Regions from separate parts of the Microbispora sp. CL1-1 genome, predicted to be linked through region 2. Evidence: predicted binding sites of a transcription regulator. Region 2 holds the regulator's gene; the other holds the start of a gene.

Region 1 (20,459 bases), on a different contig from region 2:
CCGGCAGCCGAGGTGGCCCAACTGGCGGGGCGCAGCGTGCCTCTTCGCATGTGCGGCCTGACCTGGGGAAACACCTGTAAGATCATTTCGCGTATATTTCGCGATCACTGACATGCAGCTGCCTACGGCTGCATCTCACTGCGCAAGATCACGAGATGGATTCGGAGAAGCCCCAGGTGGGGGCCGTTTCGGCTGATCAAAGAGTGCCCCCGGCAGGATTCGAACCTGCGGCACCCGCTTTAGGAGAGCGGTGCTCTATCCCCTGAGCTACGGAGGCGCATGATGTGCACCAGTAAGCCTAGCGAAAGGTTGGGCCCGCTCGCGCCTCCCCAGGGGTGTCGTTTCGTGGTGCGCCGGTCATCGGCGGGCTGACCTGCGGTAAAGCGATGGCAAGTGGTCGTACGCCGGTCAGGGGAGGGGGATTACCGTCGCTGGCCGTGACCCTAACGCGACGTGGATCCGCGCGCAGGCTGCGATCGGTGCTGCTCGTCGCGGCGCTGCTCGCGCCGGCGATCCTTGCCTCGGGCATGCTCATGGCCGACTTCACCGGCTATGGGGAGCGGGCGCGGGCTCAGTTATCGGGCAGCGCGGCCGTACGCGCGGCACCGGCTCGGGCGGCGGACCAGAAGCGCGCCGAGACCACTGCCGAGACCGGGGGAGATCGGGCCCCCGCCGGAACGCCTGCTGCGCGGCCCGCCATGCCACCAACGGTGGACGGCCGAGAAGCTCAGAGGATCCACGTGATCACGATGGCGGGGACGAGACCCCTGCTGAATCCGACCCCGGTGCCCGCGCCGCCCGGTCCCGCGCGTCTCTACGAGGGGGTCGTACGGATCCTTCCGATCGCCCGGCCCGTCCAACGGATCATCCACACGGCCACGACGCCGAAGGCGAGCCGGCCGACGGAGGAGCCGGAGCCTCACGAGGAGGAGACGTTCACGTGCGAGCCGGAGTGGCGGGACACGTGGCTGTGGGAGCTCTGCCGGGAGCATGAGAGCCAGCCCGAAGGCGGGCGATGAGCTGGGAAACGCGCAAATGCGACGTGTCCGGTCGATAGCACTTATGCGAACCGGGGCTCGGGCACACAGGGCGCTGTAGTAACGTGCGTCCCTGACCCAGGTCAAGAGTTCGCAAACGGGGGAATCGATCGTGTCATCTCCTCGATCAGCCAGGCTGATCGCGGTCGTCACGGCGATGACTTCGCTGACCGTCTCCGCACCGTACGGCACGGCCGCGCCGGCCTTGGCCGACACCACGACCGCGAAGGTCCGTACGGCGTCCGCGGGGGAAAGCGTAATGACGCTCGACAAGGAGCCCACCACGCTGACCGAGCTGCGGCGGGAGGCTCAGAAGGCGTACAAGTCGATCGAGGACGCGAACCGGGCACTGGTGGCGCGGCAGAAGAAGTTCGGCACCGTCGAGAAGGCGCTGGCGGCCAAGTTGGAGAGTCTCCAGCAGGCCACGGCGGAGCTCAACAAGATGCGCAAGCCGCTGTCGGACCTCGCCTCGTCGATGTATCAGGACCCCTCGCTCGACGGGCTCAGCCCGTTCTTCAGGGCGGGGAACGGCACGGAGACGCTCCGGAGGATCGCCGACCTCGACCACATCGTCGCCGGACGGAACAACGTGCTCGGCGACGCGGTGAAGCTCTTGGAACGGCAGCAGCGGCTCGCAGAGGAGGCGCAGGAGCTCCGGGCGGCCAGCCTCCTGCAGGAGGCGCAGCTGAGCGCGCAGGTCGCCGCGTTGCGCAAACGCTCCAGCTCGCTGGTGCGGTCGCTGACCAAGGCGCTGATCAAACTTGGTGTGAAGATCAGCAGCAAGGGGGCGGGCGGCTGCGACCCGACCAGGATCGGCCAGGCGGAGCAGTACCCGAACGGCCTGCTGCCCCAGACCATCCTGTGCCCCCTGCCGCAGGCCGGGGAGGAACTGCGGGCGGACGCGGCGATCGCCTTCGCCGATCTCAACATCGCTTACAAGAAGCGCTTCGGCACCTCGATGTGCATCTCGGACAGCTATCGCAGTCTGAGCGAGCAGCAGTCCATCTACTATCGGCGGCCCGGTTTCGCCGCCACTCCGGGCAAGAGCAACCACGGGCTGGGGCTCGCGGTCGACTTGTGCGGCGGGGTGCAGAACTTCCGGTCTGTCCAGTTCAACTGGCTGGAGGCCAACAGCAAGCGGTATGGCTGGATACACCCCGACTGGTCGTATCACAGCCCCTTCGAGCCCTGGCACTGGGAGTACGATCCCCAACTTGGCGCGAAACTCTGACGATCGCCCTCGGCCGAGCAACCTCGGCGCCGGGCGTTACGCCGGGTCCGAGGAGACGTTTCGGCAGGTCACGCGTGACCAGCGGGCCTGACGGCAGGCCGGGGCGGCGACGACGGACGCCCCCTGCACGCCGCAGGTGACCACCGCCTGATCGGCCCCGCTGCCGTTCTGACAAACCCCGGGCGCGCTCCGCCGCCCGGGCAAAGCCCCTCCACAGCCTGGGCACAGTCCGTCAGTGCGGGTGGATGGTCATCGACAGCCTGCCCTGTGCCTGGGCTTGGGCGAGCTGGGCCGCCTGCGCCGGGGTCGTGGCCAGCACCAGCAGCGCGCCGCCGTCCGTACGGCCGGGTGGCCGGGCGATCACCCGCACCTCCCGGGCGACGGTCCTGGCCTGGAAAGGCCCGTCCTCGAAGGCCGCCAGGACGTCGATCACGTCTCCCGGCGACAGCAGGCGGGCGGCGTCGGGATCGGCCATCCTGACCGGCGTCGCGACCAGACCCGGTTCGATGGCTGGCGTTCCCGCTCGCGCAGCCGACGCATCGGCTTGCGGGTCCGGCGCCCCTGGTGCCGCGGCCGGGCCGCCGCCGGCTGAGCCGACGTCCGCCGAATCACTGTCGGCCGCGCTGCCACTGGCTGAACCACCGTCGGCCGGGTCGCCGCCGCCCGAGCCGCCGCCGGCTTGGCCGCCGTACGCCTGCCCGGCCAGGGTCTGGCGGAACAGGGCCGAGCCGAGCAGCCGGGCGTCGGTGAGGAGCTCGCCTCGACGCAATGGACCGGCGAGCACGCGGCCCGAGACCGGGGTGCCCGGCGCGTACGCCCCGGCGGGCACCGCATCGGGCGGGAGCCGTACGACCACGACGTCGGCGGCTGCCAGACGGCCTCCGGGGAGATCGCGGGCGGCGGCGAGGACCTCCACCCCGTCAGGGGTGCGGACGGCCAGCAGCACGCAGGCCACCGCCAGACCGGCGAGGACGGCGGCGATCGGACGGCGACGGCGCGTCCTCAGCCGCTTCAGATCACGCATGACCATCTCGGTTTCGCCTCTCGCCTCCTTGCGAGCCTCCTTGCAAGCCTCCTCGCGAGGGCCGGTTGCATCGTGGACGCTTCACGCCGATGGCCCCCATGGATCGCCTGTCCAGGCGATGCCCCGGCGGCGGTGGCGCGCCGCCGGTTCCGCCGCCGGTTCCGCCGCCGATCGCGCGGCCGGACAGGGCCGTACGGCATGGCACGCATCGGCGTCAGGGGAGCTCGATCGGCAGCTTGATCCCGTCGAGGGCGTTGCCGCAGGGGCAGATGCGCTCCTCCGGAAGGGCCTCGACGACCTGCGCGACAAGCGTGCGCATCCGCTCCACGTTGGCGGCGAAGAAGGCCAGCACTTCCTCGTGGGTGACCCCCTCACCGGCCTCCACACCGGCGTCGTGGTCGGTCACGAGGGCGAGGGTCGTGTAGCAGAGGGCGAGTTCGCGGGCGAGCACGGCCTCGGGGTGCCCGGTCATGCCGATGATCGACCAGCCCGCCCCCGCGAACCACTTCGACTCGGCCCGGGTGGAGAACCGGGGCCCCTGGACCACGACCAGAGTGCCGCCGTCGACCGTGTCCCAGCCCGTCTCGCGGGCAGTGGCCACGGCGGCCGCCCGGCCGGAGGGGCAGTAGGGGTCGGAGAACGACACGTGGACCGCCCCGCCCGCGTCGTAGTAGGTCTGCTCGCGGCCCTGCGTGCGGTCCACGAGCTGGTCGGGGATCACGAGGGCGCCCGGGCCGATCTCCGGGCGCAGGGACCCGACCGCGCTGGGCGCGAGCACCTGGCGTACGCCGAGGGAGCGAAGGGCCCACATGTTCGCCCGATAAGGGATGCGGTGGGGAGGGAAGGTGTGGCCGCGGCCGTGCCGGGGGACGAACGCGACGGTTCGGTCGCCGATGCGGCCCACGGTGATCGTGTCACTCGGCGGGCCGTACGGCGTCGTGATGTCGATCTCTTCGGCGTCCTCAAGCAGGGAGTAGAACCCCGAGCCGCCGATGACCCCGATGTCTGCGCGATTGACCATGGGCCGACACTAGCGAACGGCGCAGCACGTCCGGCGCGTGCCGTCGGCCCCTGTGGATAACCTCAGGCGGCGGCGGTCGAACCGGACGACGACGTGCTCGACGAGGAGGCGCTCGACGACGAGGACGAAGACGAGCTCGTGGAGGTCGCGGGCTCCTTCTTGCCGGAGTCGCCGGACGACTTCGAGGACGTCGTCGTCGTGGTGGCCGTGGTCGTGGACGAGCTCGAAGAACGGCTGTCGGTCCGATAGAACCCGGAGCCCTTGAACACGATGCCAACCGCGGAGAAGACCTTGCGCAGCTTGCCCTGGCAGGCTGGGCACTCCGTGAGCGGGTCGTCAGAGAACTTCTGGACGGCCTCCAGCTGCTCACCGCAAGCGGTACAGGCGTACTGGTAGGTAGGCACTCGCTCCTCCTGAGACTGGCACTCGACCGGGTCGATTGCTAATGGTAAGCAGTCAACAAGCCCAAACGCCACTCCAGCCCGGTTTATTGCCCCGCGCCGTCCCATTCGCGCGCGCCAGGATCCCCGCCAAGATCCCCGCCGAGATCTCGCCGGGCTCCCGCCGAGATCCCAGCGGGTTCCCGCCGAGCCTCGCCCGCGATCCACGAGCGGTCCGCCCGCGATCCGTCCGCGATCCGTCCGCAGCCCGAACCGAGCCCTGAACCGCCGCCCAAACCGCCGCAGCCCGGACCGCCGCAGCCCGGACCGCCGCAGTGCAAACCGCGGCCCGGACCGCGTCACAAACCACCGCCCGGACCGCCGCAGCGCAAACTCAGCCCGGACCGCCACGCGAAAGCAGCCCCTACGACGGTCAGCCGCCGCGTTCGCCGTACCAGCCGGCCAGCTTGCCGCGGCGGCTGACGGCGCGCAGGCGGCGTTCGACCGTCTCCCGCTGGGCGGCCGTGGTGACCACGAGGAGCTGGTCGCCCGCCAGCAGCCGCGTCGTCGGCGTGGGCACGAACGACTGCCCGTTCCGTACGACGAGGGTGACCATGGCGTTCGCGGGCAGCCGGAGCTCGAAGATCTCCACACCGTGCATGAGCGAGCCGGGCGGGATGCGGACCTGCAGCAGCTCGGCGTTCAGCTCTTCCAGTGGCGCGGCCTCCACGTCGAGGTCGCGGGCCTCGCCCTCCGCCGCCAGGCCGAGCAGCCTGGCGAGGTACGGCAGCGTGGGCCCCTGGAGGATCGTGAACACGATGACGATGATGAACACGTCGTTGAACAGGCCCTTCGCCCCCGGCAGCCCGGCGGCCCAGGGGATCGCGGCCAGCACGATGGGCACCGCACCGCGCAGCCCGGCCCACGACAGGAACACCTGCTCGCGCCACGACAGCGCACCGAGGCGCAGGAGCCGGGCGATCGCCGCGGACACCACCACGGACGCCGGCCGGGCGACCAGGACCAGCAGCAGGCCCGACACCACGGCTGGGACGAGCACGCCCGGCAGTTCGCCCGGGTCCGCGAGCATGCCGAGCATGACGAACAGCCCGATCTGGGCGAGCCAGGCGGCGCCCTCCGCGAAGCCGCGCGTGGCGGCGCGGTGGGGGAGCCTGGCGTTGCCCAGGACCAGCGTGGTCAGGTAGACCGCGAGGAACCCGCTGCCGTGCAGCAGGGTCGCCCCGCTGTAGGTGATGAACGCCAGCGCCAGCACCGCGATCGGGTAGAGGCCGGAGGCGGGCAGCGCGACCCGGCGCAGCGCGTACACCCCCGCCGGGCCCACGGCGAGACCGACGGCCGCGCCGATGACGAGCTCGACGGTGGTGTCCAGCAGGATGTGCGGCAGCGAGAGCTCGAACGACGAGCCCGCGCTCAGCATGATCACGAGGATGACGGTCGGGGCGTCGTTGAAGCCCGACTCGGCCTCCAGGATCCCGGCGAGCCGGGGCGGCAGCGGCAGCCGTCTCAGCACGGAGAACACGGCCGCCGCGTCGGTCGACGCCAGGAACGCGCCCAGCAGCAGCGCCATGCGCCATTCCATGCCGAGCAGGACGGCGACGCCCGCCGCGAGCACGACGACGCTGACCGCGATTCCGACCGTGGCGAGCACGAGCGCCGTCGGGACGGCGTCGCGTACGTGTTTCCAGTTGGTGGTGAGACCACCCTCGGCGAGGATCACGGCGAGCGCGACCAGGCCGAGTTGCTGGGCCATCTGGGCGTTGTCGAAGTTGATGCCGATGGGGCCGCCCTCGCCGAGCAGCAGCCCGAGGCCGAGATAGAGGAGCAGCGAGGGAAGGCCGGTGCGATGCGCGATCCGTACGGACGCGATGGCCGCGATGACGACGACGGCGGACAGGAGCAGCCAGACGTTCAGACCGATCCGCTCCCTTCGCCGTCTCTTATGTCAATCTTGTCATATCTGTACCAAGCGGGCGATTCCGCTGGGAAGAGCAGCAAAGCGGACGCGCTGGTCATGCGGCTCGGCGGGAACCCCCTCCAGCAACTCGCCCTCGTGCAGGAGCGCCACCGTTGGCACATTCGGCCCGACGCGGGCGAGCGCCCGGTCGTAGAACCCGCCGCCGCGGCCGAGCCGTACGCCGGTCACCCGGTCGACGGCGAGGGCCGGCGCGATCACCAGCGCGGCGGTGCGGATCGCGTCGACGCCGCGCCGGACGTCCACCGGCTCCATGATTCCGTACGGACCGGGGACCAGGGAGTCGGGCCCGTCGTACACCGCCCAGTCGAGGTCGCCGTCCGGGCGCTGCACCGGCAGCATCACCGTGGCGCCGTGCTTCCACAGGGCCAGGATCAGTCCCTGCGTGGCCGGCTCGGTGCCCGTCGACCAGTAGCAGGCCACCAGGCCCGCCATCTGCACCCACGGCTGGTCGAGGAGTAACTCCCTGATGGCCGCCGACGACTCGCGCAACGTCCCGGGATCGAGCTCCGAGCGGCCGCGCAATATACGCCGACGCAGGTTCATCTTGTCCAAAGACTGCTCCGTTAGTGTCTACTCATGGCTGACTTCGATCCCGTGACCAAAGCCGTCGTGCCCGCCGCGGGTCTCGGCACCCGCTTCCTTCCCGCCACGAAGGCGACCCCCAAGGAGATGCTGCCCATCGTCGACAAGCCGGCCATCCAATACGTGGTGGAGGAGGCCGTCTCCGCCGGACTGCTGGACGTCCTCATGGTGACCGGCCGCAACAAGCGTTCGATCGAGGACCACTTCGACGTAGCGTACGAGCTTGAGGACGCTCTTCGCGCGAAGGGCGACGAAGAGCGGCTCAACCAGGTCAAGGAGCCCGTCGACCTCGCCACCATGCACTACGTGCGGCAGGGCGAGCCGAAGGGTCTCGGCCACGCCGTCCTGTGCGCCAAGCAGCACGTCGGCCACGAGCCGTTCGCCTGTCTGCTCGGCGACGACATCATCGACCCCCGCGACCCGCTGCTCAAGCGCATGATCGAGGCGCGCGCGACCTACGGCGGCAGCGTCATCGCGCTGATGGAGGTGCCGCGCGAGCAGATCTCCCTGTACGGCGCCGCCGCCATCGAACCGACCGACGAGGACGACGTCGTCCGCGTCACGGACCTCGTGGAGAAGCCCCCGGCCGACGAGGCGCCCTCCAACTGGGCCGTCATCGGCCGTTATGTGATCGACCCCGCCGTGTTCGACGTGCTGGAGCGCACCCCGCCGGGACGCGGCGGCGAGATCCAGCTCACCGACGCCCTGCGCACCCTTGCATCGATGGGCCCGGAGGAGGGCGGTCCGGTGCACGGCGTGTTGTTCCGCGGCCGTCGTTACGACACCGGCAACAAGCTGGAGTATCTGCAGACCGTGGTGCAGTTCGCCGCGAACCGGGACGACCTCGCCCCCGAGTTCCTGCCGTGGCTGCGGGAGTTCCTGGACAAGTCCGGACAGTGAGCCGATGAAACCCGTCGACCGCCATCTCGCCGACATCCTCGCGGTGGTGCGACCGCTCGCACCGCTGGAGGTCGAGATCGAGGCCGCCCTCGGCGCCGTGCTGGCCGAGGACGTCGCCTCGCCCGTCCCGCTGCCGCCGTTCGACAACTCGGCCATGGACGGCTATGCCGTACGGGCCGAGGACGTGGCCGCCGCGCCCGTCACGCTGCCCGTGATCGGGGACGTCGCGGCGGGGGACGGCGGGCTGAACGCCCTCGGCCCCGGCCTGGTCACCCGCATCATGACCGGGGCGCCCGTGCCCACCGGCGCCGACGCCGTCGTTCCGGTGGAGTGGACCGACGGCGGCACCGCCCGCGTACGGATCGACAGGCCGGCCCCGCCTGGCAACGCGATCAGGCGGGCGGGCGAGGACGTGCGGGCGGGCGACGTGGTGCTCCGCGAGGGCGTCAGGATCGGGCCCGCCCAGATCGGGATACTCGCCGGGGTGGGCCGCCGCCGGGTGCTGGTGCGGCCCCGGCCGAGGGTGGTCGTGCTGTCCACGGGTGCCGAGCTCAGCGAGCCCGGCACCCCGCTGGGCGCGGGCCGCATCTGGGAGTCCAACAGCTTCATGCTCGCCGCCGCCGTACGCGAGGCGGGGGCGCAGGGGTTCCGGGCCGGTTCGGTGACCGACGACCCCAAGGAGTTCATGGACACGCTGGACGCCCAGCTCGTGCGGGCCGACGCCGTGATCACCAGCGGCGGCGTCTCCATGGGGGCGTACGAGCCGGTCAAGGAGGCCCTGTCGCCGCTGGGCACGGTGACCTTCGAGAAGGTCGCCATGCAGCCGGGCATGCCGCAGGGCTTCGGCGTCGTGGGGCCCGACCGCGTGCCGATCTTCACGCTGCCCGGCAACCCGGTCTCGTCGTTCGTGTCGTTCGTGCTCTTCGTCAAGCCGGCCCTGCGGGCGATGCAGGGCCTTCCGGCCGGGCCGCCCGCGACCGCGCGCGCGGCCCTCACCGGGCCGGTGCGGTCCCCGGCGGGCAAGCGGTCGTACCTGCGGGCCGTGCTGACGGGCGAGAGCGTCGCACCGGTGACCGGGCAGGGCTCGCACCAGCTCGCGGCGCTGGCCGGGGCGAACGCGCTGATCGTGGTGCCGGAGGACGAGACCTCGCTGCCCGAGGGCGCCGAGGTGGAGGTGATACCCCTGTGAATGACGGCACTGCGAAGCTGACTCACGTGGACGAGTCGGGCGCCGCCCGGATGGTGGACGTCTCCGAGAAGGACGTGAGCGCGCGCACCTCCGTCGCGACCGGGCGCGTGCTGCTGTCGCCCGAGGCGGTGGCCGTGCTCCGCGCGGGTGACGTGCCCAAGGGCGACGCGCTCGGCGTGGCGCGGATCGCCGGGATCATGGGCGCCAAGCGCACTCCCGACCTCGTGCCGCTGTGCCACCCGATCGCCCTGACCGGCGTGAAGGTCGACCTCGCCGTCGTGGACGAGGGGGTGGAGATCACCGCCCGGGTCCGTACGGCCGACAGGACGGGCGTCGAGATGGAGGCGCTCACGGCCGTCACCGTCGCGGCGCTCGCACTGGTGGACATGGTCAAGGCGGTGGACCCGGCGGCCGTGATCAGCGACGTCCGGGTCGAGGAGAAGACGGGCGGCAAGACGGGCCACTGGACCCGGCCCGGACAGGAGTAAGGCGTGCGCGCGTTGGTGGTGACGGTGTCCAACAGGGCGTCCGCGGGCGTCTACGAGGACAGGTCCGGGCCGCTGCTGGCCGGCCTGCTCAAGGAGGCGGGCTGCGACCAGGTGGACGGGCCCCGCGTGATCCCGGACGGCGACGCCGTCGAGGCCGCGCTGCGCGAGGGCGTCGCCGCGGGCTACGACGTGATCGTCACCACGGGCGGCACCGGGGTGACGCCCCTCGATCTCACCCCGGAGATGACCCGCCGGGTGCTCGACCGGGAGATTCCCGGCATCGCCGAGGCCATCCGTCAGGTCAACCGGGAGAAGGTGCCGGCGTCGATCCTGTCCCGGGGTCTCGCCGGGCAGGCGGGCACGACTCTGGTGGTCAACCTGCCCGGGTCCTCCGGCGGCGTACGGGACGGCATGGCCGTGCTGACCCCGATCCTGGCCCACGTCGTCGACCAGATCCACGGCGGCGATCATGCCCGCTGAGCAGCCGGCCGAGACCGCGGCGCGTCCCGCGTGGCGCGTTGACCGTGTTCCGGTGGATGATTGACGAATGGATCGACTTCGCGGCTGGCCGGCAACCATGGCCGAGGGGCCCGTCGGGCTGCGGCCGCTGCGCCTGCGTGACGTCCGTGACTGGCGCGACACCCGGCTGCGCAACGCCGAATGGCTCCGCCCGTGGGAGCCGAGCAACCCCGAGACCCCGCTGTTCCGCACCGGTCTCGGGCCGTACGTCTCGATGGTCGGCACGCTGCGCCGCGAGGCCCGCCAGGGCATGGCCATGCCCTGGGTGGTCACGTACGAGGGGCGGTTCGCCGGGCAGCTCACCGTGGGCGCGATCGTGTGGGGATCGGCCCGCTCCGCTCAGGTGGGCTACTGGGTCGACGGCGCGCTCGCCGGGCGGGGCATCATCCCGACCGCCCTCGCCATGGCGGTGGACCACTGCTTCTTCACGACCGGTTTACACCGCCTCGAGGCCAACATCCGGCCGGAGAACCAGGCCAGCCGCAGGGTCGTGGAGAAGCTCGGGTTCCGCGAGGAGGGCATCCGCCGGCGTCAGCTGCACATCGACGGCGCCTGGCGCGACCACATCTGCTACGCGCTGACCGTGGAGGACGTGCCCCGCGGACTGCTCGTCCAGTGGCGCCGCACCATGAACTCGGCCGCCCGCCGCAGCGAGTCCAGCCCCGGTTAGGAGCCGGCGTACGGCCGGCTGCAATCGAAGGACAAGCCGATCACTAGCGGGCGCTGTGATGCTCGGTGGCACTCGACAGAAACCGTGTCACCGGAGGCATCGCCATGAGCAAGCGGATCCCGTCCCTCCCGCCCCGGCCGCCGCTGGCCCACCGGTAGCGGCCCGCACGCGCTGGCCTGTGGAAATCGCGCGTTCGCACGGGATCGAATTACATGAAGAGCTTTGACGATCTCGCGACACACCGGACTGAATGCTCGTCATTCAGTGACACACAGTCCTACGGTGCGTGACGTGAACACCTCTCCGCCGACCCAGGGCCACGGATGTGTTCACCATGCCCTCCGGCACGCCCGTACGGCGGTCCGGAGGTGGCCGCATGGGTAGTGCCCTGCTCTACCTGGCCATCGTCGTCATGTGGCTCAGCGTCCTGCTGCCCATGTGGCTGCGCCGGGACCGGCACACCGACGACGAGCTGTTCGAGGAGCAGGCCGTGGCGAACACGCTGTCCGAGCGGCCCGCCGCCGACTGCGCCGAGGCGCCGGAGGCCTCGGACGACGCCGATGACGCCGACGATTCCGACGGGGATGCGGACGGAGGCGACGCCGACACGGTCGTCACCCCGCCGGCCGTCGCCGCTTCCGACGCGGCCCCGGGCAACGAGACCGTCACGGCCGACCAGGTCGCGGCGGAGCGGCATGCGCGGGCCCGCCGTGTCGCCGCTCACCGCCGCGCCCGGATCCTCGCCCGGCGCAGGCGGCGGCTCCTGTGGAGCATCCTGCTCGTGCTGGCCTCCGTGGTCACCGCGGCCGTACGCGTGATGCCCTGGTGGGCGGTCGCACCCTCGGGCGTGCTCCTGCTCGGCTACCTCGCCGTGCTGCGCGTGGCCGTACGCGCGGACAGGGAGCAGCGGGAGAGGGCCGCCCGGATGCGGGCCGAGCACCTGCGCCGCCGGCGGGAGCGCCGCCGCGCCCTGGCCGAGGCGGCCCGCGAGGCGGAGATCATCAAGTTCGAGGCGCGCAGGCGTGTGCAGGTCTTCGACCAGTACGCCGACGGGCGCCGCGCGGCCGGGGACTGATTTGGTGGCGCGAACACCCCGCAGAGTTTGCTAATCTAGTCGAGGTCGTTGGGGCTATAGCGCAGTCCGGTAGCGCACTTCGTTCGCATCGAAGGGGTCTGGGGTTCAAATCCCCATAGCTCCACCACGACGAAGGCCCGTCAGGTGATCCACCTGGCGGGCCTTTTCGCTGCCCCGGGCCGCCGGGAGGTACGGCCACCGCCTTGTTCCCGCCGCAGCCAGCGCACATGTGGTCCGAACCTGGGTCATGACTGCCAGGCCCGCCTGAAGCTCTCGCGGGCCCGGTGCAGGCGCGACTTGACCGTGCCGGCCGGCACGTCGAGCAACCGGGCCGCCGCGCTCTCCTCCAGCCCTTCCAGGTCGCGCAGCACGAGCACCGCGCGGTGTTCGGGGGACAGATGCCCCAGCACGTCCCTGATGTCGGCGGCGCGTTCGACGTCGACCGGGGAGGGCAGCTCGGTCAGCTCGGCGGCCACCGTGCGGCCCTCCCGCTTGGCGATCCGCACCGCTTCCCGTACGGCGATCGCCCGTGCCCAGCCGTACAGGGCGGCGGGTTCCTTCAGCGTGCGCAGGTTGCGGAAGACCGCGATCAGCGCCTCCTGGGCGGCGTCGGCCCCGGCGTCCAGCGCGATCGGGCCGCAGATCCGGCCGAGGTAGGGCGTGAGCTCCTTGAGCAGGTCGTTCATCGCCACGGTGTCGCCGCGCTGGGCGGCCACCACCAGGGCGGCGGTGTCGTGCGCGGTCATCGGGCGGTCTGCCCGGCCTGGAGAGCGAGGGCGGCCAGGGCGCGCTCGCCCGCGGCGCGTACGCCGATGGGGATCAGCGCCGCGCGCCCGGGGACGCGGACGCCGCCGGTCTGGGCGACCAGGGTGCCACCGGGCACGGCGGTGGCCGCCAGGCCGATGAGCAGGAAGCGGCTCTGCATCCAGCACCAGCCGGGCTGAAGATCCACGTCGAAACGGGCGCGCATGCCATACCTGCTGCGGGCCCGTGCCACGAGCCGGCCCCCGCCCAGGTCCGCGTCGATGGTCAGGCCCCTCATGTCGGGCTCGAAGGTGCCGAAGCTCCTCTCCAGATCGCTCGCGATGCCCCACACCACGTCGAAGGGGGCCGGGATCGTGCGCTCGCTGACGTACGCGCCCGCGATCGCGGAGGCGAGCACGCGCAGCCGTCGCACCGGGTCGAGCTCGGCGACAGGCCAGGACGAGGACATGGTCATGTCCTTTCAGAGGAGGCGAAGGCCCGGAAGGTTCCATGGAACCTCCTCGGCGGGCGGCCCCTCCTCCAGGGTGTGAACACTCGAACGCGCAAGCGCCTCGCGAACCTGGTCGCCGGAGTTCTGCTCACCGACGCGGCGGCACACCTCTACTGGACGACGGGCCGCACCTGGCCCGCCCACGACGTCAGGGCCCTGTCTCTCGCCGTGCTGAACATGGAGGTGCCCTTCACCCCGCCCGTGCTGATCCCGCTGGTCGCCGCGCTGACCACGGGCGCCGCCGCGGTGGTGGCCCGCTCACGCGGACGAGGCGGCAGGCTCGCCTCGCTGGTCACCCTCGCGGTGGGCTGCGGGGTGCTGCTGCGCGGGGCGGCGGGCCTGGTGTGGGCGTTCGGCATCGGCGCCGACACCGGCATGCCGTTCTACTGGCTCAACCTGTTCCTCTACACCCCCGCCTGCCTGGTGATGCCGGCGGCGGTCGTCGCGGTCCAGGCCGGCGATCCGGCTACTACGGTGTTCGGCGGCCGGCTGATGCCCGCGCTGGTCTTCGGCCGTCCGCGTCCGGAGCCGGCCGGCACCAGGGGGTTCACATCCCTATAGCTTCACCACGACGAAGGTCCGGCAGGTGATCCATCTGCCGTGCCTCTCCGCTGCCTCTGCCACGTCCTGGATGGCTCATCTCCTGCCCGGTCGTGTTCCAGTACGGAGGGTCGTTCCACACGTGGGCGGCCTCGGCGGCCATGCGGATGCCCACGGCCTTGCCGGCCATGGCCGCGGGTGCGCGGCGCGACGGGTCGTCGATGTACGCGCGCCCGCTGATCGACACCGGTGGCCGGATGCCTGGCCCGGTACCTGCCGCGACCGCGTGCACCAGATCGACCCGCTTTCCGCGTCGAAGACGGCCGGTTCTCCCGAGCCGGCGTCGACGGCGGGGATCAGAAAGCGCGTTTTTCGGCCAGCCGCGGACGTCTCCGAGCCGGCGCCCGATCTCCGCGATGTGCTCCTCTTCGGGCGGCGTGACCGCAGTTCGCGCAATACGCCCCATTCGTACGCCGAACTCCTGGGGGCTCTTTGACCTCTTCAGCGACCAAATCAGGCCTATTACTCCCATGGCGGTCGGTTTCGCGAGGCGTTCGCCGTACACGAGTTGTGCCTCCAGCGGCTTCTCGGGGTGGAGGCCCGCGGCGATCTGAGCTCCCACCACGGCATCGGCGGAGGTGCCCGCGATGAGGCTGGCGTCGCGTACGTCGATGCCCTGCTCGGCCCGGCCGGCGAGACACCCGCCTCCCAGGCGATCCCGGTCGGCCCGCCGCCGAGAACCAGCGCTCTCCCGCCCAGGGGCCCCTCCCCGCTTGCCGAATCCCTGCTGTCGAATCACTGCGACATGGTTGAGATGAGGGAAACTGAGTATGTCGTACTCGATTTTGTGGGCCTGCGCGCTCCCGGGATGACACACCCGATCAGGAGGGGCGAATCGCTACCCGGCCATGCAGGGTGCGACGCTGGAGACGCTTTTATCGCCGTCCGAGCTGCCGTGGGAGCCCGCACAGGGGGACACGCGGACGAGAGACGGGGAAATCTTGGTGTTCCGCCGGAGACGTGGAGGGGCCCTGGCGGCCTACCGATATAGGACAGGCATTTCTTTTCCGGTTCTTTCCGCCGCATATGGTCCACTGGCCGGGAGGGGGGAGGATGCGCCTGCACGACCGTTTCTCCATCACGTTTCGCATCACTCTGTTCACCGGGGTGATGGCGACTTTCCTGTGCGCGCTGCTGGCCCTGTCCATAATGACGGGCATCCATCATTACGTCAGTGACGACGTCGAGAGGGAGATCTCGGCGGCGGGCGGCCGCGTGGCCGTCCAGATCGAGCGGGGGCAGATGACCTACCCGCTCGACGTCTACAAGAGCCGCGATCTCCAGGTGGTCGACCCGTCCGGCCGGGTGGTCGCCGCGACCGCGAATATGCGTGGCAAGCCGAGAATGGCGAACTTCATTCCGCCGGACACCAGGAACAGCATCAGTCGTGTCGTGTGCGGCGATGACTTCGCGGCCCCCGGATGCAACGTCGTCGTGGCCCAGTGGGCGCACCGCAGCGGCGAGAGATGGCTGGTCTACAGCGCGGCCCCGCAGGTGCCGCCGTGGGTCGATCCCTGGCTGGCCTCGCTGGTGGGACTGAGCGCGGCGGCGCTGGCCGCGGCCATCACCTATCTGGGTTACCGGGACGTGCGGGCATCGCTCAGGCCGGTCGACGCCATCCGCACGGAACTGGATGAGATCAACGAGACCTGTCCCAGCCGCCGGGTGCCGATGCCGCCCGCGCGAGACGAGATCCGGGCGATGGCCGAGAGCGTCAACCATACGCTGAGCCGGCTCGACGGCGCGTTACAGCAGGTGCAGAGCGCGCTGCAACATCAGCGCCAGTTCGTCTCCAACGCCTCCCATGATCTGCGTACGCCGATAGCGGCCATGCGCGCCGAGGTGGAGGACGGTCTCCTCGCGCCGGAGGAGACCAGCGTCTCCCAGCTGGGCGAGGCCATCCTGCCCAGTCTCGAGCGGCTGGAGGCGATCGTGCACGACCTGCTGACCATCGAGCGGCTGGAGCACGGTGTCTACGGCGAACAGGCCAGGATCGATCTGGCCGTGCTCGTGGCCGCGGAGTTGCGGGGACGCGCGCAGAAGACCAAGCGGTACGAATGCGCACTCAAGCCCGGCGCCATCGTGGCCGGCGACAGGATGCGCCTCGCCCGGTTGCTGACCAGCCTCTTCGACAACGCCGAACGGCATGCCAGGTCGAAGGTCTCCGTGTCCGTACGGCACGAGGCCGGCGAGGGGCGCGGCACCGCGGTGCTGGAGGTCGGCGACGACGGGCCGGGCATCGATCAGGACAAGCGCGAGATCGTGTTCGACCGGTTCACCCGGCTGGACACGGCACGCAGCAGGAACGCCGGAGGCGCGGGGCTGGGGCTGCCGATCGCCCGCCAGATCGCGGAGGCCCACGGGGGCAGCCTGAAAATCGAGGACAGCCCGGTCGGCGCCCGCTTCGTCCTGCGCCTCCCGGCCGTTTGCGACCCGACGATGGCGGCCCGGGCCGGCGACGGCGTCCCCGGTGAGAACGACCCCAGTGAGCCGTGCTGAACATCGCGTTTGACGGAGTGAGTGCTCACTCCGTACATTGAGGGCATGACGGACACCACTCCCCGCCGGCGTGCGCCGGCCATGAGCACCGAGCAGCGCAGGGCGATGATCGTCGCCGCCGCGCTTCCGCTGGTCGCCGAGCGCGGCGCCGCCGTCACCACGAGCCAGATCGCCCGGGCCGCCGGAATCGGCGAGGGCACCGTCTTCCGGGTCTTCGCCGACAAGGACGAGCTGCTCGACGCGTGCGTGACCGAGGCGACGGACCCCGGTCACGTGCTGCGCGAGCTGGCCTCGATCTCCCTGGACGACCCGCTCGCCGACCGGCTGGCGCAGGCGGTCGAGGCGCTGCGCGCCCACCTGGAACGCATGGGAGCCGTGATCGGCGCCCTCCACGGCACCGGCCACCGCCTCGAACGCCGCGGACGGCAGGGCGAGGAAAGCGTCGGGCAGGCCCCGCAAAGCGGCGGGCGGGCCCAGGAAGGCAGGCCCGGAGGCGGCGGCGCCTCGCGAGGCAGGGAGGCCTCGATGAGGGCGATCCACGAGGCGATGGTCGAGCTGATCGAACCCGACCGGGCGGCGCTCCGCCTGGAGCCCGAGAAGATCGCCTCCGTCTTCATGGGAATGCTCTTCGTCCGTCCTCAGGCCGCTTCCGGCGGCGTGGAGGCGTCCCCGGAGGAGCTCGTGGACATCCTGCTGCACGGCACGCTCAAGACCCCCGGGAGCGCGGCATGACCTATGAGGTCATGTCCTCGGCCTGACCGAGGCCGAAGATCTTGGCGGCGTTGTCGTGACAGACCGCGCGGAGCCACTCGTCTCCCAGGTCCAGGTCGGCCAGGGCCGTCAGCGCCTCGCCGTACGGATAGGGGATGTTGGGGAAGTCGGTGCCGAGCAGGACGCGGTCCTGCAGCTCCAGCAGCAGCGGGACGGCCTCCCTGGGGAACGGCGCGGTCTCCTCGGTGAAGCCGGTGAAGGCCATCGTCGTGTCCAGGAAGACCGCCGGATGCCGCAGGGCCAGATCGAGGAACTCGGCATACTCGGGCGTGCCCATGTGGGCGATCACGAGCGGCAGCCTGGGATGCCGGGAGAGCAGGGCCGCGATCGGTTCCGGCCCGGTGTACGGCCCGGGGGCCGGGCCCGACCCGCAGTGCGTGACGACCGGGATGCCGTGGTCCTCCAGCAGCCCCCAGACGTCGTCGAGCAGCGGGTCGTTCGGGTCGTACGCGCCGACCTGGAGATGCGCCTTGAACACCCGGGCGCCCCGCTCGATGGCCTGCGCGACGTATCGCCCGGCGCCGGGCTCGGGGAAGAACGTGGCCGTGTGCAGGCAACCGGGCACCCGGGCGGCGAAACCGGCGGCCCAGTCGTTCAGCCACTCCGCCATGCCCGGCTTGTGGGGATAGAGCATGGAGGTGAACGCCCGCACGCCGAAGGCCCTGAGCCGCTCGACGCGGTCGTCCTCGGCCAGCCGATAGGCGATCGGCCAGGGCCGGCCGACCAGCGGCCCGGCGGAGTCGAAGTAGGCCCACACCTTGGTCAGGACGCGTTCCGGCATGAAGTGGGTGTGGACGTCGATCAGGCCCGGCAGGCCCAGCTCCCGCCAGAACGCGGTCACGCGTCGGATGTCGTCGCCTGCGGCGGATGTCTCGTCCGGCATGACCTCACACGTTATCCGCTCGCCGTCCGCCCGCCGCGTCGAGGTAGCGTCCGGCCGGCGCGCGCAGATGATCGCGCAGCTCGGGCGGGTCGAGCACGGTGCAGGGCACGTCGAGCCCGGTGAGGAAGGCGGTCAGGTTGTGGAGCGAGTCGCCGCCGGTCTCCAGCACGCAGGCGTCCGCGCCGTCGGCGCGCGGCAGCCCGGCCGCGGCGGTGAGCCGCGCGCCCACAACATCGGCGGGCGCGTGCAGCCGTACGACGGCCCGGTGCCTCCAGGCGGCCGAGCCCGCTCCGCGTACGACGTGGGCGGCGGCGCCGTCCTCGGGCGGTTCGCGCGGGGTGAAGCGGGGGCCGTTCGGGACGCGGAGCCGCATCCGGTCGGCGCGGAAGGTCCGCCAGTCGTCGCGGTCGACGTCCCAGGCCGGCAGATACCAGCGCCGGCCGGTGAAGACGAGCCGGTGCGGCTCGGCCGTACGGCGTCCCTCGCCGCCTCGGTGGCCGAGGTAGTCGAACCGCAGGGTCTCGTGGTCGCGGACGGCCGCGGCGATCGAGATCAGCGTCTCGGGGTCCACCGTGGGGCCGTGCCCCGGCACCGCGACCGTCGCGGCGCGCACGGCCTCGATCCGGTGGCGCAGCCGGGACGGCCGGACAGGTTGCTGTCGATGGGCGCGAAACAGCACGAGTCGCCCACGGAGCGCGGCCCGGGTTCGTCACGGCCTCGGTCGCCGACCCGTTCGGCAACATCCTCGGGATCATGCGCAACGCCCACTACCTGGAGGTCCTCGAAGGCCGCGGATGAAAGTTGCAGCGCCGTGCCCCGCCCACCAGGCGCGTACGGCCTGCCGCTCCGGCGTACGTTGACCGGCCCGCCCTCCGCTGTGGACGATCGCCGTCACCGGGACCGCCGATCGACACGAGGGATGCGGACGATGAGATCGAAGAAGGAGATCAGCGCCTGGCTCACGGCGGTGCTCCTGGCGGCCGCCGCGCTGTTCGCGCCGCTGGCGGCAGAGACCGGGGCGGGAGCCGCGACGGTGACGACGCCGCTGCTGGCGGCCGCGTCGGCGATGCCCTGCAACACCGGCCCGGCCTCTTCGGCGGCGCCGCAGAACACGCCGCCGAGCGCCCCGGGGACGCCCGAGGTCGTCCATGTGTTCCTGAACTCGGTCACCCTGCGCTGGGCGCCCGCCACCGACGAGGACGGCATCGCCTGCTACTACGTCAGGGAGGGCACAACCAACGTGGCGACCTTCCAGCCCGCGGCCACCGAGGGCACCTTCGCCCTGCCGTGGCCGCCCTACGGCGTCCCCTACGAGGACCACGAGCTGCACGTCGTGGCCGTGGACACGAAGGGCGCGGTGGGGCCCGCGTCCGAGAGCGTGACGGTGCGGGTCCACAACGACGTCATCGTCACGACCTCGCCGTCGGTCCCGGCCCAGGGCGCCTGCCGGGTGACCTACCAGGCGTACCCCTGGTCCAGCGGGATGACCGTGAACATCTCGATCACCAACACGGGCACCCAGCCCGTCAGGGACTGGCGGCTCACGTTCACCTTCCCGGACACCGGCCAGCAGGTGACCTCGGGATGGGTGGCCACGTGGTCCCAGACCGGCACACAGGTGACGGCGGAGGCCCCGGCCTGGGGCAAGGACCTCACTGCCGGCGCCTCGATCACCATCGGCTTCAACGGCACTCACACGGGAGTCAACCCGACCCCGGCGCAGTTCAGGCTCAACGGCTCCGTCTGCGCCTGAAGCCTCCCCGGGGCCTGCCGCCGTCCGCGCCCGGTGCCCGCCATTGGCGGCGTACGCGGCACCGCTTCGGACGGCGGAAGGCCGGGTCGGCCGAGGTCGGTGGAGTGCGTTCAGCCCAGGCCGGCGTACTGGCGGGGCCGCAGGGCCTGGGCGCGCAGCGCGGCCAGCGCGGCGCGCCGCCCGGCGTCCGTGAGCCGCCACGGCGCGTCGTCGCCCGCCACCCGCGTCACGGGCTCGCGGCGCGTGCCCTCGGGCGCAGAACCCGTCGCCCGCGGCGCCGAAGCCGTCGCCTGGCCTTCCTGAGCCGCGGCCCCCGGCTCGGGGCCGACGAGGCCCGAAGCGTCGGCGCCCGAAGCGCCGGGGCCCTGAGCGTTCAGGCCCGGAGCGTCAGGGCCCTGAGCGCCAGCGCCCTGAGTGTCGAAGCCCAGCGTGTCGAGGCCCAGGGCGTCGAGGCGGTGGCGGAGCCGGGAGAGCGGGCCGGTGAGGTCGGCGCCGCCGACCCGGCCGCCGTCCGTGGCGCGCCAGCCCTCGCCGTTGACCACCTCGGCGATCCGGGCGCGCAGGTCGCCGTCGCGCACCACGTCGC
Region 2 (9,447 bases):
CGTAGATGCCCCACTGGATGAAGTAGGCCACCCGCTTGTAGCGGTCTCCGCCGCCGGTGGTGGCCTGGGCCGCTGACGGCGCTAATCCGGCCGCCAGGGTGGCGGCGACCGCCGCGGCGAGAGTCCTTCTCATGAGCACGCCGGCCTCCCGAGCGCTTTTTATAGGAAAGTTTCCTGTAAATTGCCGCGATCGTAGACCGAGGTGATCAGGGCGTCAATGGCAGCGCCCCAGTGCGGCGGGCCGGCGCCACGCACGCGATCATGCCGCCCACACGCGCGACCGTGCTGCCACGCGTGCGACGGCGCCTCGCGCGCGACCACGGCGTCGTACGCACTTAGTTCGGGCGCTGCCATGCGAACGGTGACGGGGTCACGGATGCATGAGAAGCAGGGGGTCGCAGGTGTCGCTTCCATCCGCCTTGGACGTCCCCGGTTTCTCCAGGCTCCTCTCGCTGTTGACGATGTAGTAGCCGCCGAAGGGCCGAGGTATCACGATCAGCGTCTGGAGGTACATGATCGCCTGAGCCTTGGCGATGGTCCCTCCGTGCGGCGTGTGGACCAGCATGCTCCTGAGCATGGCGAAGAGATTGTCGTGGGTGAATCCCCCCCAGATGAGCACGCGGTAGGTGTGTTGGATGTTCGTGTGGTGCTGCTCGCTGTAGCCGGTGATCGACACGCGCGTGTCCGCCCAATTCTCTACGGTTCTGGCGGCCAGCTTGTCCTGGGCGACGAGGTCGTTATAGGACTCCGGGCGCGCCCGCGCCATGTGGATGTGCAACTGGTCGAGCTGTCTCGCCGGCCTCGAATTGATCCCCAATCCCACCGGGGCGGGAACCTCGGTGGGCTGCTGGGTGGCGCAGTAGTCGGCGGCGCTCCAATAATTCGGTGCGGTGCTGCAGCAGATCCACGGACACTCGATGCCGTTGATCCGCTTGGTGGGGATGAGGAGGTAGTTGACGTACTTCTTCTTGCTCGGGTTGCCCTTCATCACCACGAAGTCTGGGTGGTTCTGCAGGCAGGTGCCTTTTTTGAAGCAGTCCTGACTTTTTGTCCAGAGGGGCTCCTTACTGTGGGGATTGCCGCAATCATTTTCGTCGGGGTCTGGGCCGCATGTCGGCGAAGGCGCGGAGAGCGCGTGCCCGGCGCCGGCGAGAATGCTCGCGCCTGTGAGTATGGTGGCGCCCGCCATACTGGAGAACTGGATGAACCGGCGCCGCGTCAGCTCGCTCGCCTCGTCGTTTTCATGCATGACTACCCCCGACAACCCGCATCTGTTGCTATTTGCCGCGATCTTCGCGCGCCTTGCGGTTCAGGCCGTACGCGAGACCGGAAACGGCGTCGTCAGTGAAAGATCGACGCACTCGGCGAGGTTGATCCCCTCTCTGGTGGCCGGTAAAAGCCCCTGGCGCAGGCTTGATTTTCCGTAGGAAAGATCGGAACACTTCCCCGGGGGGTCGAGAGAATCTCCTGGCGCGCGGCGAACGGACCCGGAAATCTCGGCCGGGCGAATGCTCATAAGAGATATTCCGGCATCGCATATCGTGCGATATTCGGGCGAGAGCGAAAAACCGGCAGTGATACCAGACCGGGCGTCGAGGGCAGGGTGCAAGTGGCGGCAGACTGGAGAGCGTGCCTTCCGTGCTTCCCGACGGCGATCCCGTCCCCCCGAGCGGCGAGCTGCCGTCCGAGGCCCTCGACGGGCTCGGCTCCCGTCCGTTCGGCTTCTACGTCCACGTCCCGTTCTGCGCGACGCGCTGCGGCTACTGCGACTTCAACACCTACACGGCGTCCGAGCTGGGGCCCGGCGCATCACAGCGCGACTACGCCGCCACCGCGGTCGAGGAGATACGGCTGGCCCGGCGCGTGCTGGGAGACGCCGCGCCGCCCGTGGAGACCGTCTTCTTCGGTGGCGGCACGCCGACCCTGCTGCCCGCCGCCGACCTCGTACGGATCCTGGACGCCATCGGCGAGGAGTTCGGCCTGCGGCCCGGCGCCGAGGTGACGACCGAGGCCAACCCCGAGTCCGTCGACCCGGCCTACCTGAAGGAACTGCGGGCGGGCGGGTTCACCCGGATGAGCTTCGGCATGCAGAGCGCGGGCGAGCACGTCCTCGCCGTCCTCGACCGGCGGCACACCCCCGGCCGGCCCGCCGAGGCCGTACGAGAGGCCCGCGACGCCGGGTTCGAGCACGTCAACCTCGACCTCATCTACGGCACGCCGGGGGAGAGCGACGACGACTGGAGGGCCTCCCTGGAGGCCGCGCTGGCCGCCGGGCCCGACCACGTCTCGGCGTACTCCCTGATCGTCGAGGACGGCACCCGGCTCGCCGCACGCATCCGGCGCGGCGAGCTGCCGATGCCGGACGACGACGTGGCGGCCGACCGCTACCTGATCGCCGAGGAGATGCTGACGGCCGCGGGCCTGAGCTGGTACGAGATCTCCAACTGGGCGGCGGGAGACGAGGCGCGCTGCCGCCACAACCTGCTCTACTGGACCGGCGGCGACTGGTGGGGGGCCGGGCCGGGGGCGCACAGCCACGTCGGCGGCACCCGCTGGTGGAACGTCAAGCATCCGGCGGCGTACGCCGCCCGGCTGGCGGCCGGGACCTCGCCCGCGCACGCCCGCGAGGTGCTGTCGGCGGAGGACAGGGCCGTCGAAAGAGTCATGCTGGAGCTGCGCCTCGCCTCGGGTCTCCCGCTGGCCGACCTCGCCCCCCAGGCGCGTACGGCGTGCGCGCGGGCACTGGCGGACGGACTGCTGGAGGTGGAGGCGTTCAAGGCCGGCCAGGCCGTGCTCACGCTGCGCGGCAGGCTGCTCGCCGACGCGGTGGTCCGGGACCTCACCCCTTAGATCCGGGATCTCACCCCTTAAACGGGGGCGGTGACGAAGTCGATCAGTTCTTCCACACGGCCGAGGAGCTCGGGCTCCAGGTCGGCGTAGGTCGTGACCCGGCTCAGGATGTGCCGCCACGCCTCCTGGGGGTCCATCCGCCAGCCGAGGGCGGCGATCACGCCCTCCTTCCAGGGCACGCCGCGCGGCACGTCCGGCCAGGCGGGGATGCCGAGCGCCCGGGGCTTGACCGCCTGCCAGATGTCCACGAACGGATGCCCGACGACGAGCACGTCGTCCCCGGACACCCGGGCGGCGATGCGGCTCTCCTTCGAGCCGGGCACCAGGTGGTCGACGAGCACGCCGAGCCGCCTGCCCGGCTCGGGGCCGAACTCCTCGACGATGGCAGGGAGGTCGTCCACCCCTTCGAGGAACTCGACGACGACCCCCTCCACCCGCAGGTCGTGTCCCCAGATCTTCTCCACCAGCGAGGCGTCGTGGACGCCCTCGACGTAGATGCGGCTCCCCTTGGCGACCTGCGCGCGCAGGCCCTCGACCGCGATCGACCCGGAGGCGCTCCGCAGCGGGCCCTTGGGGCCGGCCTGGGGCCGCACCAGCGTCACCGGTTTGCCTTCGAGGAGGAACCCGGCGGGCGTCAGCGGGAACACCCGCCTGCGGCCGAACCGGTCCTCCAGCGTCACGGCCTCCTTGTCGCAGGCCACCACGGCGCCGCAGAAGCGGCCCTCGGCGTCCTCCACCACGAGGTCGGGCTCTGCCGGGACCTCGGGGATCTGCCCCCGCCGTGGCCGCCGCCAGTCTCCGGAAAGCACGTCCCGCCCGTACATGCGGGGAACGCTAGCAAATCACGCCCTGCGGCGGCGGGCCGCGGAGCGGCGCGCGAGTACGACGATCGTCACGATCGGCGCGGCCAGGAAGCCGGCACGACCGGCAGGACGGCGAAGAGCACCCAGGGACCCACAGCAGCGCGGGGCCGGATCGGCCGGGGAGCGGCGTACGGCGGGGGAAACGGGTGCGGCAGCCACAGGGGCGCGCCGGGCCGTGCCGGGGGCATCATGGGCGGGGAACCCGCGTGGTCGCCTCGGCCGGCGCGGGTCTCTGGTGCTCGTGCATAGGGTGAAGAGTCGGCCATGCGGCTTGCGGTCGATTCGCAGCCCGCTTGTCCGTGCCCCCCTGCGCGTTATCGCACCAGGTGGGGTGGTAGCCGTACACTTGGCACTCGGGAACACAGAGTGCCAGAGTCGGTGTTTCCAGGCACAGGGAGGTGACACATTGCTCGACGACCGCAAGCTCGCCGTCCTGCGGGCCATCGTCGAGGACTACGTGTCCACCAACGAGCCGGTGGGGTCCAAGGCCCTGGCGGACAGGCACAACCTCGGCGTCTCTCCGGCGACGATCCGCAACGACATGGCGGCGCTGGAGGAGCAGGGCTACATCACCCAGCCGCACACCAGTGCCGGAAGGGTGCCGACGGACAAGGGATACCGGCTGTTCGTCGACCGGCTGTCCCAGATCAAGCCGCTGTCGGGTGCCGAGCGCAGGGCCATCGAGACCTTCCTCGCCGGGGCCGTGGACCTCGACGAGATCGTCATGCGTACGGTGCGGCTGCTCGCGCAGCTCACCCGTCAGGTCGCGGTGGTGCAGTATCCCTCGCTCACCAGGTCGTCGGTCCGCCATGTGGAGATCGTCCCGCTCGCGGAGCGCCGGGTCATGCTGGTGCTGATCACGAACACCGGGCGGGTCGAGCAGCGTGTGGTCGATCTGCCCGAGGCCATCGCCGACGACCGGATCGCGAATCTGCGCGCCGTGCTCAACGCGTGCCTGGACGGCTGCGGCCTGTCCCAGGTGCCGGAGACGGTGGCCGACATTCCCGACCGCCTGCCCCCCGAGGACAGGCCGGTGGCGGCCACGATCCTCTCCGTGCTGCTTGAGACGCTCGTGGAGCGGCACGAGGAGAAGATCGTCTTCGGTGGCACGGCCAACCTGGCCGCCGCCGACTTCAGCATCGGCCTGCGGGACGTGCTGGAGGCCCTGGAGGAGCAGGTCGTCCTCATCCGCCTGCTGGGGGAGACCGGCGGGCTTTCCGAACTGACCGTCCGCATCGGATCCGAGAACCCCTACAGCGGGCTCCGCGGCACGTCTATCGTGGCCGCCGGATACGGTTCGGGCGACAGAGAACTGGCCCGGCTCGGAGTGCTGGGCCCGACACGAATGGACTATCCGGTGACGATGGGTGCGGTGCGCGCGGTGGCGCGTTACGTCGGCCAGATCCTGGCGGGGTCATAAGTGTCCAACGACTACTACGCGACCCTTGGCGTACGGCGCGACGCCAGCCAGGAAGAGATCAAGAAGGCATACCGCCGTCTTGCCCGTGAGCTGCACCCGGACGTCAACCCCGATCCGGAGACCCAGGAGCGGTTCAAGGAGATCAACCAGGCGTACGAGGTGCTGTCCGACGCGGGCAAGCGCCGCATGTACGACATGGGCGCCGACCCGTTCGGCGGTGGCGGCGGAGCGGGGGCCGGAGCCGGCGGCTTCGGCGCGGGCTTCCCGTTCAGCGACATCATGGACGCCTTCTTCGGCTCGGCGGGCGCCGCGCGGGGGCCCCGCTCCCGTGCCCGCCGGGGCCGCAACGCCACCATCAGGGTCGAGCTCGACCTGGCGGAGGCGGCCTTCGGCACGACCCGCGAGATCGTGGTCGACACGGCCGTGGTCTGCGAGGTCTGCCAGGGCTCCGGGGCGGCGTCCGGCACGCACCCCGACACCTGCGACATGTGTCACGGGCGCGGCGAGGTGTCGCAGGTGACCCGTTCGTTCCTCGGCCAGGTCATGACCTCGCGTCCCTGCCCCCAGTGCGGCGGGTACGGCAGCGTCATCCGGCACCCCTGCATGGAGTGCTCGGGCGAGGGACGGGTGCGGACCCGGCGCACGATCAAGGTCAGGATCCCGGCCGGCGTCGAGGACGGCACGCACATCCAGCTCGCCGGCGAGGGCGAGGTCGGCCCCGGCGGCGGGCCTCCCGGCGACCTGTTCCTGGAGATCGTCGAGCGGCCGCACCAGATCTTCGAGCGGCGCGGCGACGACCTGCACTGCACGGTGGCCATCCCGATGACGGCCGCCGCGCTCGGCACCTCGCTCACGATCGAGACCCTCGACGGCGCGGAGGAGATCGACATCCGGCCCGGCACCCAGGCCGGCCAGGTCATCCCCCTGTACGGCAAGGGCGTCCAGCGGCTCAACGAGACCGGCAGAGGCGACCTGCTGATCCACGTGAACGTCGAGACGCCGAGCAAGCTCGACCCGCAGCAGGAGGAACTGCTGCGCGAGCTGGCGAAGCTGCGCGGCGAGGAGCGCCCGCCCGGCAAGTTCTCCCCGGGCCAGCAGGGCTTCTTCTCCCGCCTGCGGGACGCCTTCAACGGCCGCTGAGCTGATCGCATGACTGTTCCCGTGTTCCTGTCGGACGCGGCCGGCCAGACGGGGGACACGATCGTCCTCGACGGGCCCGAGGGGCGGCACGCCGCCGCCGTACGCCGCCTGCGGCCGGGGGAGCGGATCGACCTGACCGACGGCGCGGGGCGGGTGGCCGAGTGCACGGTCACGGCGGCGGGGAAGGACTCGCTGACCGCCGAGGTGCTGCGCCGCTATGAGGTCCCGCCGCCCCGGCCGAGACTGGTGGTCGTCCAGGGCCTGCCCAAGGGCGACCGGGGCGAGCTCGCGGTCGAGATGATGACCGAGGCCGGGGTCGACGTGATCGTCCCCTGGGCCGCCTCCCGGTGCGTCACCCAGTGGAAGGGCGACCGGGCCGCCAAGGCCCTCGCCCGCTGGCGCGGCACGGCCCGCGAGGCGGCCAAGCAGGCCCGGCGCTTCCATCTGCCCGAGGTGACAGAGCAGGCCACGACCGCGGCGGTCGGCGCGCTCGTCTCGTCGGCGGCGCTCGCGGTCGTCCTGCACGAGGAGGCCGCTGAGCCGCTGAGCCGCCTGCCCCTGCCGGAGGAGCCGGGCGACATCGTGATGATCGTCGGCCCGGAGGGCGGCGTCACCGACGAGGAGATCGCCACGTTGCGGGCCGCGGGAGCCACGCCGGCCCTGCTGGGGCCGACGGTGCTGCGCACCTCGACTGCGGGCGTGGCCGCGGCGGCCGTCCTGATGTCCCGCTGCGGCCGCTGGTGACGCACGGCCGCGGCGCATAGCCCGGCCTCGGCTCATAGTCCGGCCGCGGCGCATAGCCCCGCCACGGCTGACAAAGCCGTCCCGTCAACTCGGAGGCCGGGACCGGCCCGTCCACCGGGCCGCGGACCCCGGCCGACGACCAGGGGGCCGGGTCAGGGCGAGGGCGAGGGCGACGGGGCCGCCGCCGCTTCGGGCGTCGCCGCCTCCGCGGGAGGCGGCGTGCTCGGGGTGACCGGGGGCGCGGACGTCGTGCGCGGAGGCGACGACGGGCGGCGCGAGACCGACGGCGTCGTCACGGGCGTCTCCTGCGTCACCGACGTGGGCGAGCACGTCGGCGGGAGGGCCGTGTCGGGCTCGATCACCCCGGCCTCGGGGGTGGGCGTGACGCAGGGATCGGACGGCGACGGCGACGGTCTGGTGGTCGCCTCCGTCTTGGGCGTGGGGGTCGGGCTGGGCCGTTCGCGCGACGGGCTCGGGGTGACGGGCACGATCACGACCGGCCGCGAGGGCTCCGCCGGGTTGGGCGGCCGGATCACCGACGAGGTGTCCCTGTTGTCCTCACGTTCGTCGCCGGCGTTGGAGATGCCCGTTGATTGCGCCACCTGGTCGCGCAGGCCGGGGACGATCATCACGACCGCGCCCGCCACGAGCACGGCCCCGGCGGCGGCCGCTCCGACCCGCCGCCACAGCAGGTGCCGCAGGCCGCGCAGACCACGCTGCTCGATCCGCCCGCGGATGATTTCGAGTCCATCGGGAGACGGCACGACCGAGTCCGCCTCCGCGCGCAGGGCACGGCGGAGCAGCTCGCCGTACTCGTCGTCGGGAGGGAAGGTCATGAGAACTGCTCCAGTGCCATCCGTAGTGCGGCCATGCCGCGGGCCGTGTGACTCTTCACGGCGCCCTTGCTGATCCCCATCGCGTGGGCGATCTCGGCTTCCGACAGGTCGCCGTAGTATCGCAGCACCAGTGCCTCGCGCTGCCGGGTGGGTAAGCCGCGCAGCGCCTCGATGACGGCCGAGCGCTCCAGTTCGCCGATCGCGCCGTTCTCAGCGCTGGGCGCGTCGGGCAGCCCCTTGGGCGCGTACTTCTCGACGACCGCTCGGTGCCGCAGCACGGAACGCGATCGGTTCACGACCGATTGCCGAAGGTAGGCCAGTGCCTTGTCGGTGTCCCTCAGCCTGCGCCAGGCGCCATGAAGGGCGACGAACGCGTCCTGAACGACCTCTTCGGCGCTGGCCACATCACGCACCAGCAGCACGGCGAGACGCACCAGTGACCGATAGTGAGCGCTGTAGAGCGCCGTCACGGCCATGTCGGCATCCCACCCGACGGGCACCGTTCCCAACGACCTGTCGGCCACGAGGGTCTCGGTGGTCACATCAATAGGACGCTCGTCATCCTCGGGGGGTTTACGTTCTTCCGAATCATGAGGGGGCATGGCCCAGTGGTGTCCTCGCCCGACACTAGGGGGGTTTTCTGGTGCAGTCTCGCACACTCACCCTAGCCCGGGGGATCATTGCAGTCATCAACTAGTGTCAACGGCTAGGCTTTCGCGCGTGAGCGACTGCCTCTTCTGCAAGATCGTGGCCAAGGAGGTCCCGGCGGACATCGTCCTGGAGACCGGGCGGGCGCTGGCCTTCCGCGACATCAACCCGCAGGCCCCCACCCACGTCCTCGTCGTGCCGAGGGCCCACCACGAGAACGCCGCCGCGCTGGCGGCGGCCGACGACGGCCTGGCAGACGACCTGCTCAAGGCCTGCCACGCGGTGGCCGTACAGGAGGGCGTGGCCGAGAGCGGCTACCGGATCGTGTTCAACACCGGAGAGGGCGCCGGGCAGACGGTCTTCCACGTCCACGCGCACGTCCTCGGCGGCCGGGGCCTCACCTGGCCCCCCGGCTGAGCGGCTAAAGTGGGGAGGGAGCTAGGGAGGCGATCAGGGCCGCAAAGGCCGCCCATGTCCGAGTCACAGCAAATGCACAAGACCCAGGCCAAGGTAGTCATCCCCGAGGGGCAGCCGATGGTCAGCCTCCTCGGGTCGGGCGACGAGCTGCTACGGGTCATCGAGGGCGCCTTCAGCGCCGATATCCACGTGCGGGGCAACGAAATCACGATCACCGGCAGTCCCGAGGAGAGCGGCATCGTCGTGCGCCTCTTCGAGGAGCTGGTGGAGCTGGTCGGCTCGGGTGCCGAGTTGTCCCCCGACGCGGTCGAGCGCAGCATCCACATGCTGCGGCAGGCCACCGACCGTCCGGCCGAGGTTCTGTCCCTGGACATCCTGTCCTCGCGGGGCCGCACCATCCGCCCGAAGACGGTCAACCAGAAGCGGTACGTCGACGCGATCGACAGGCACACGATCGTCTTCGGCATCGGCCCCGCCGGCACCGGCAAGACGTATCTGGCGATGGCGAAGGCCGTGAAGGCCCTCCAGA

Evidence for each region. Region 2 encodes HrcA, which represses chaperone genes, less so after heat shock. Its sites were predicted from a motif close to TTGGCACTCTCNNNNNGAGAGTGCCAA; they were not measured.
Region 1: HCK04_RS37140 (FmdB family zinc ribbon protein) is a predicted target of HrcA. The motif match lies at 4,733-4,759, and genes of this name have one in related genera.

The regions. Positions count from the first base shown of each region.
Region 1 covers NZ_JAATEK010000057.1:22,048-42,506, reverse strand. The annotation lists tRNA gene HCK04_RS37165 (tRNA-Arg) at 205-277, opposite strand; gene HCK04_RS37160 (hypothetical protein) at 438-1,019, shown strand; gene HCK04_RS37155 (M15 family metallopeptidase) at 1,150-2,268, shown strand; gene HCK04_RS37150 (SAF domain-containing protein) at 2,501-3,292, opposite strand; gene HCK04_RS37145 (S-methyl-5'-thioadenosine phosphorylase) at 3,507-4,313, opposite strand; gene HCK04_RS37140 (FmdB family zinc ribbon protein) at 4,376-4,717, opposite strand; gene HCK04_RS37135 (potassium/proton antiporter) at 5,127-6,614, opposite strand; gene HCK04_RS37130 (5-formyltetrahydrofolate cyclo-ligase) at 6,666-7,232, opposite strand; gene galU (UTP--glucose-1-phosphate uridylyltransferase GalU) at 7,266-8,171, shown strand; gene glp (gephyrin-like molybdotransferase Glp) at 8,176-9,360, shown strand; gene moaC (cyclic pyranopterin monophosphate synthase MoaC) at 9,357-9,848, shown strand; gene HCK04_RS37110 (MogA/MoaB family molybdenum cofactor biosynthesis protein) at 9,852-10,328, shown strand; gene HCK04_RS37105 (GNAT family protein) at 10,396-11,037, shown strand; gene HCK04_RS37100 (hypothetical protein) at 11,414-12,112, shown strand; tRNA gene HCK04_RS37095 (tRNA-Ala) at 12,163-12,239, shown strand; gene HCK04_RS37090 (sigma-70 family RNA polymerase sigma factor) at 12,358-12,858, opposite strand; gene HCK04_RS37085 (hypothetical protein) at 12,855-13,325, opposite strand; gene HCK04_RS37080 (DUF3995 domain-containing protein) at 13,404-13,928, shown strand; gene HCK04_RS37075 (patatin-like phospholipase family protein) at 13,915-14,706, opposite strand; gene HCK04_RS37070 (HAMP domain-containing sensor histidine kinase) at 15,021-16,466, shown strand; gene HCK04_RS37065 (TetR/AcrR family transcriptional regulator) at 16,512-17,198, shown strand; gene HCK04_RS37060 (amidohydrolase family protein) at 17,200-18,120, opposite strand; gene HCK04_RS37055 (WYL domain-containing protein) at 18,125-18,733, opposite strand; gene HCK04_RS37050 (cellulose binding domain-containing protein) at 19,049-19,873, shown strand; gene HCK04_RS37045 (hypothetical protein) at 19,984-20,459, opposite strand, start outside.
Region 2 covers NZ_JAATEK010000023.1:117,295-126,741, reverse strand. The annotation lists gene HCK04_RS25105 (hypothetical protein) at 1-133, opposite strand, end outside; gene HCK04_RS25100 (CDP-diacylglycerol diphosphatase) at 371-1,249, opposite strand; gene hemW (radical SAM family heme chaperone HemW) at 1,630-2,850, shown strand; gene HCK04_RS25090 (DUF3097 domain-containing protein) at 2,868-3,674, opposite strand; gene hrcA (heat-inducible transcriptional repressor HrcA) at 4,120-5,133, shown strand; gene dnaJ (molecular chaperone DnaJ) at 5,134-6,273, shown strand; gene HCK04_RS25075 (16S rRNA (uracil(1498)-N(3))-methyltransferase) at 6,283-7,017, shown strand; gene HCK04_RS25070 (hypothetical protein) at 7,170-7,853, opposite strand; gene HCK04_RS25065 (SigE family RNA polymerase sigma factor) at 7,850-8,329, opposite strand; gene HCK04_RS42735 (histidine triad nucleotide-binding protein) at 8,574-8,918, shown strand; gene HCK04_RS25055 (PhoH family protein) at 8,973-9,447, shown strand, end outside.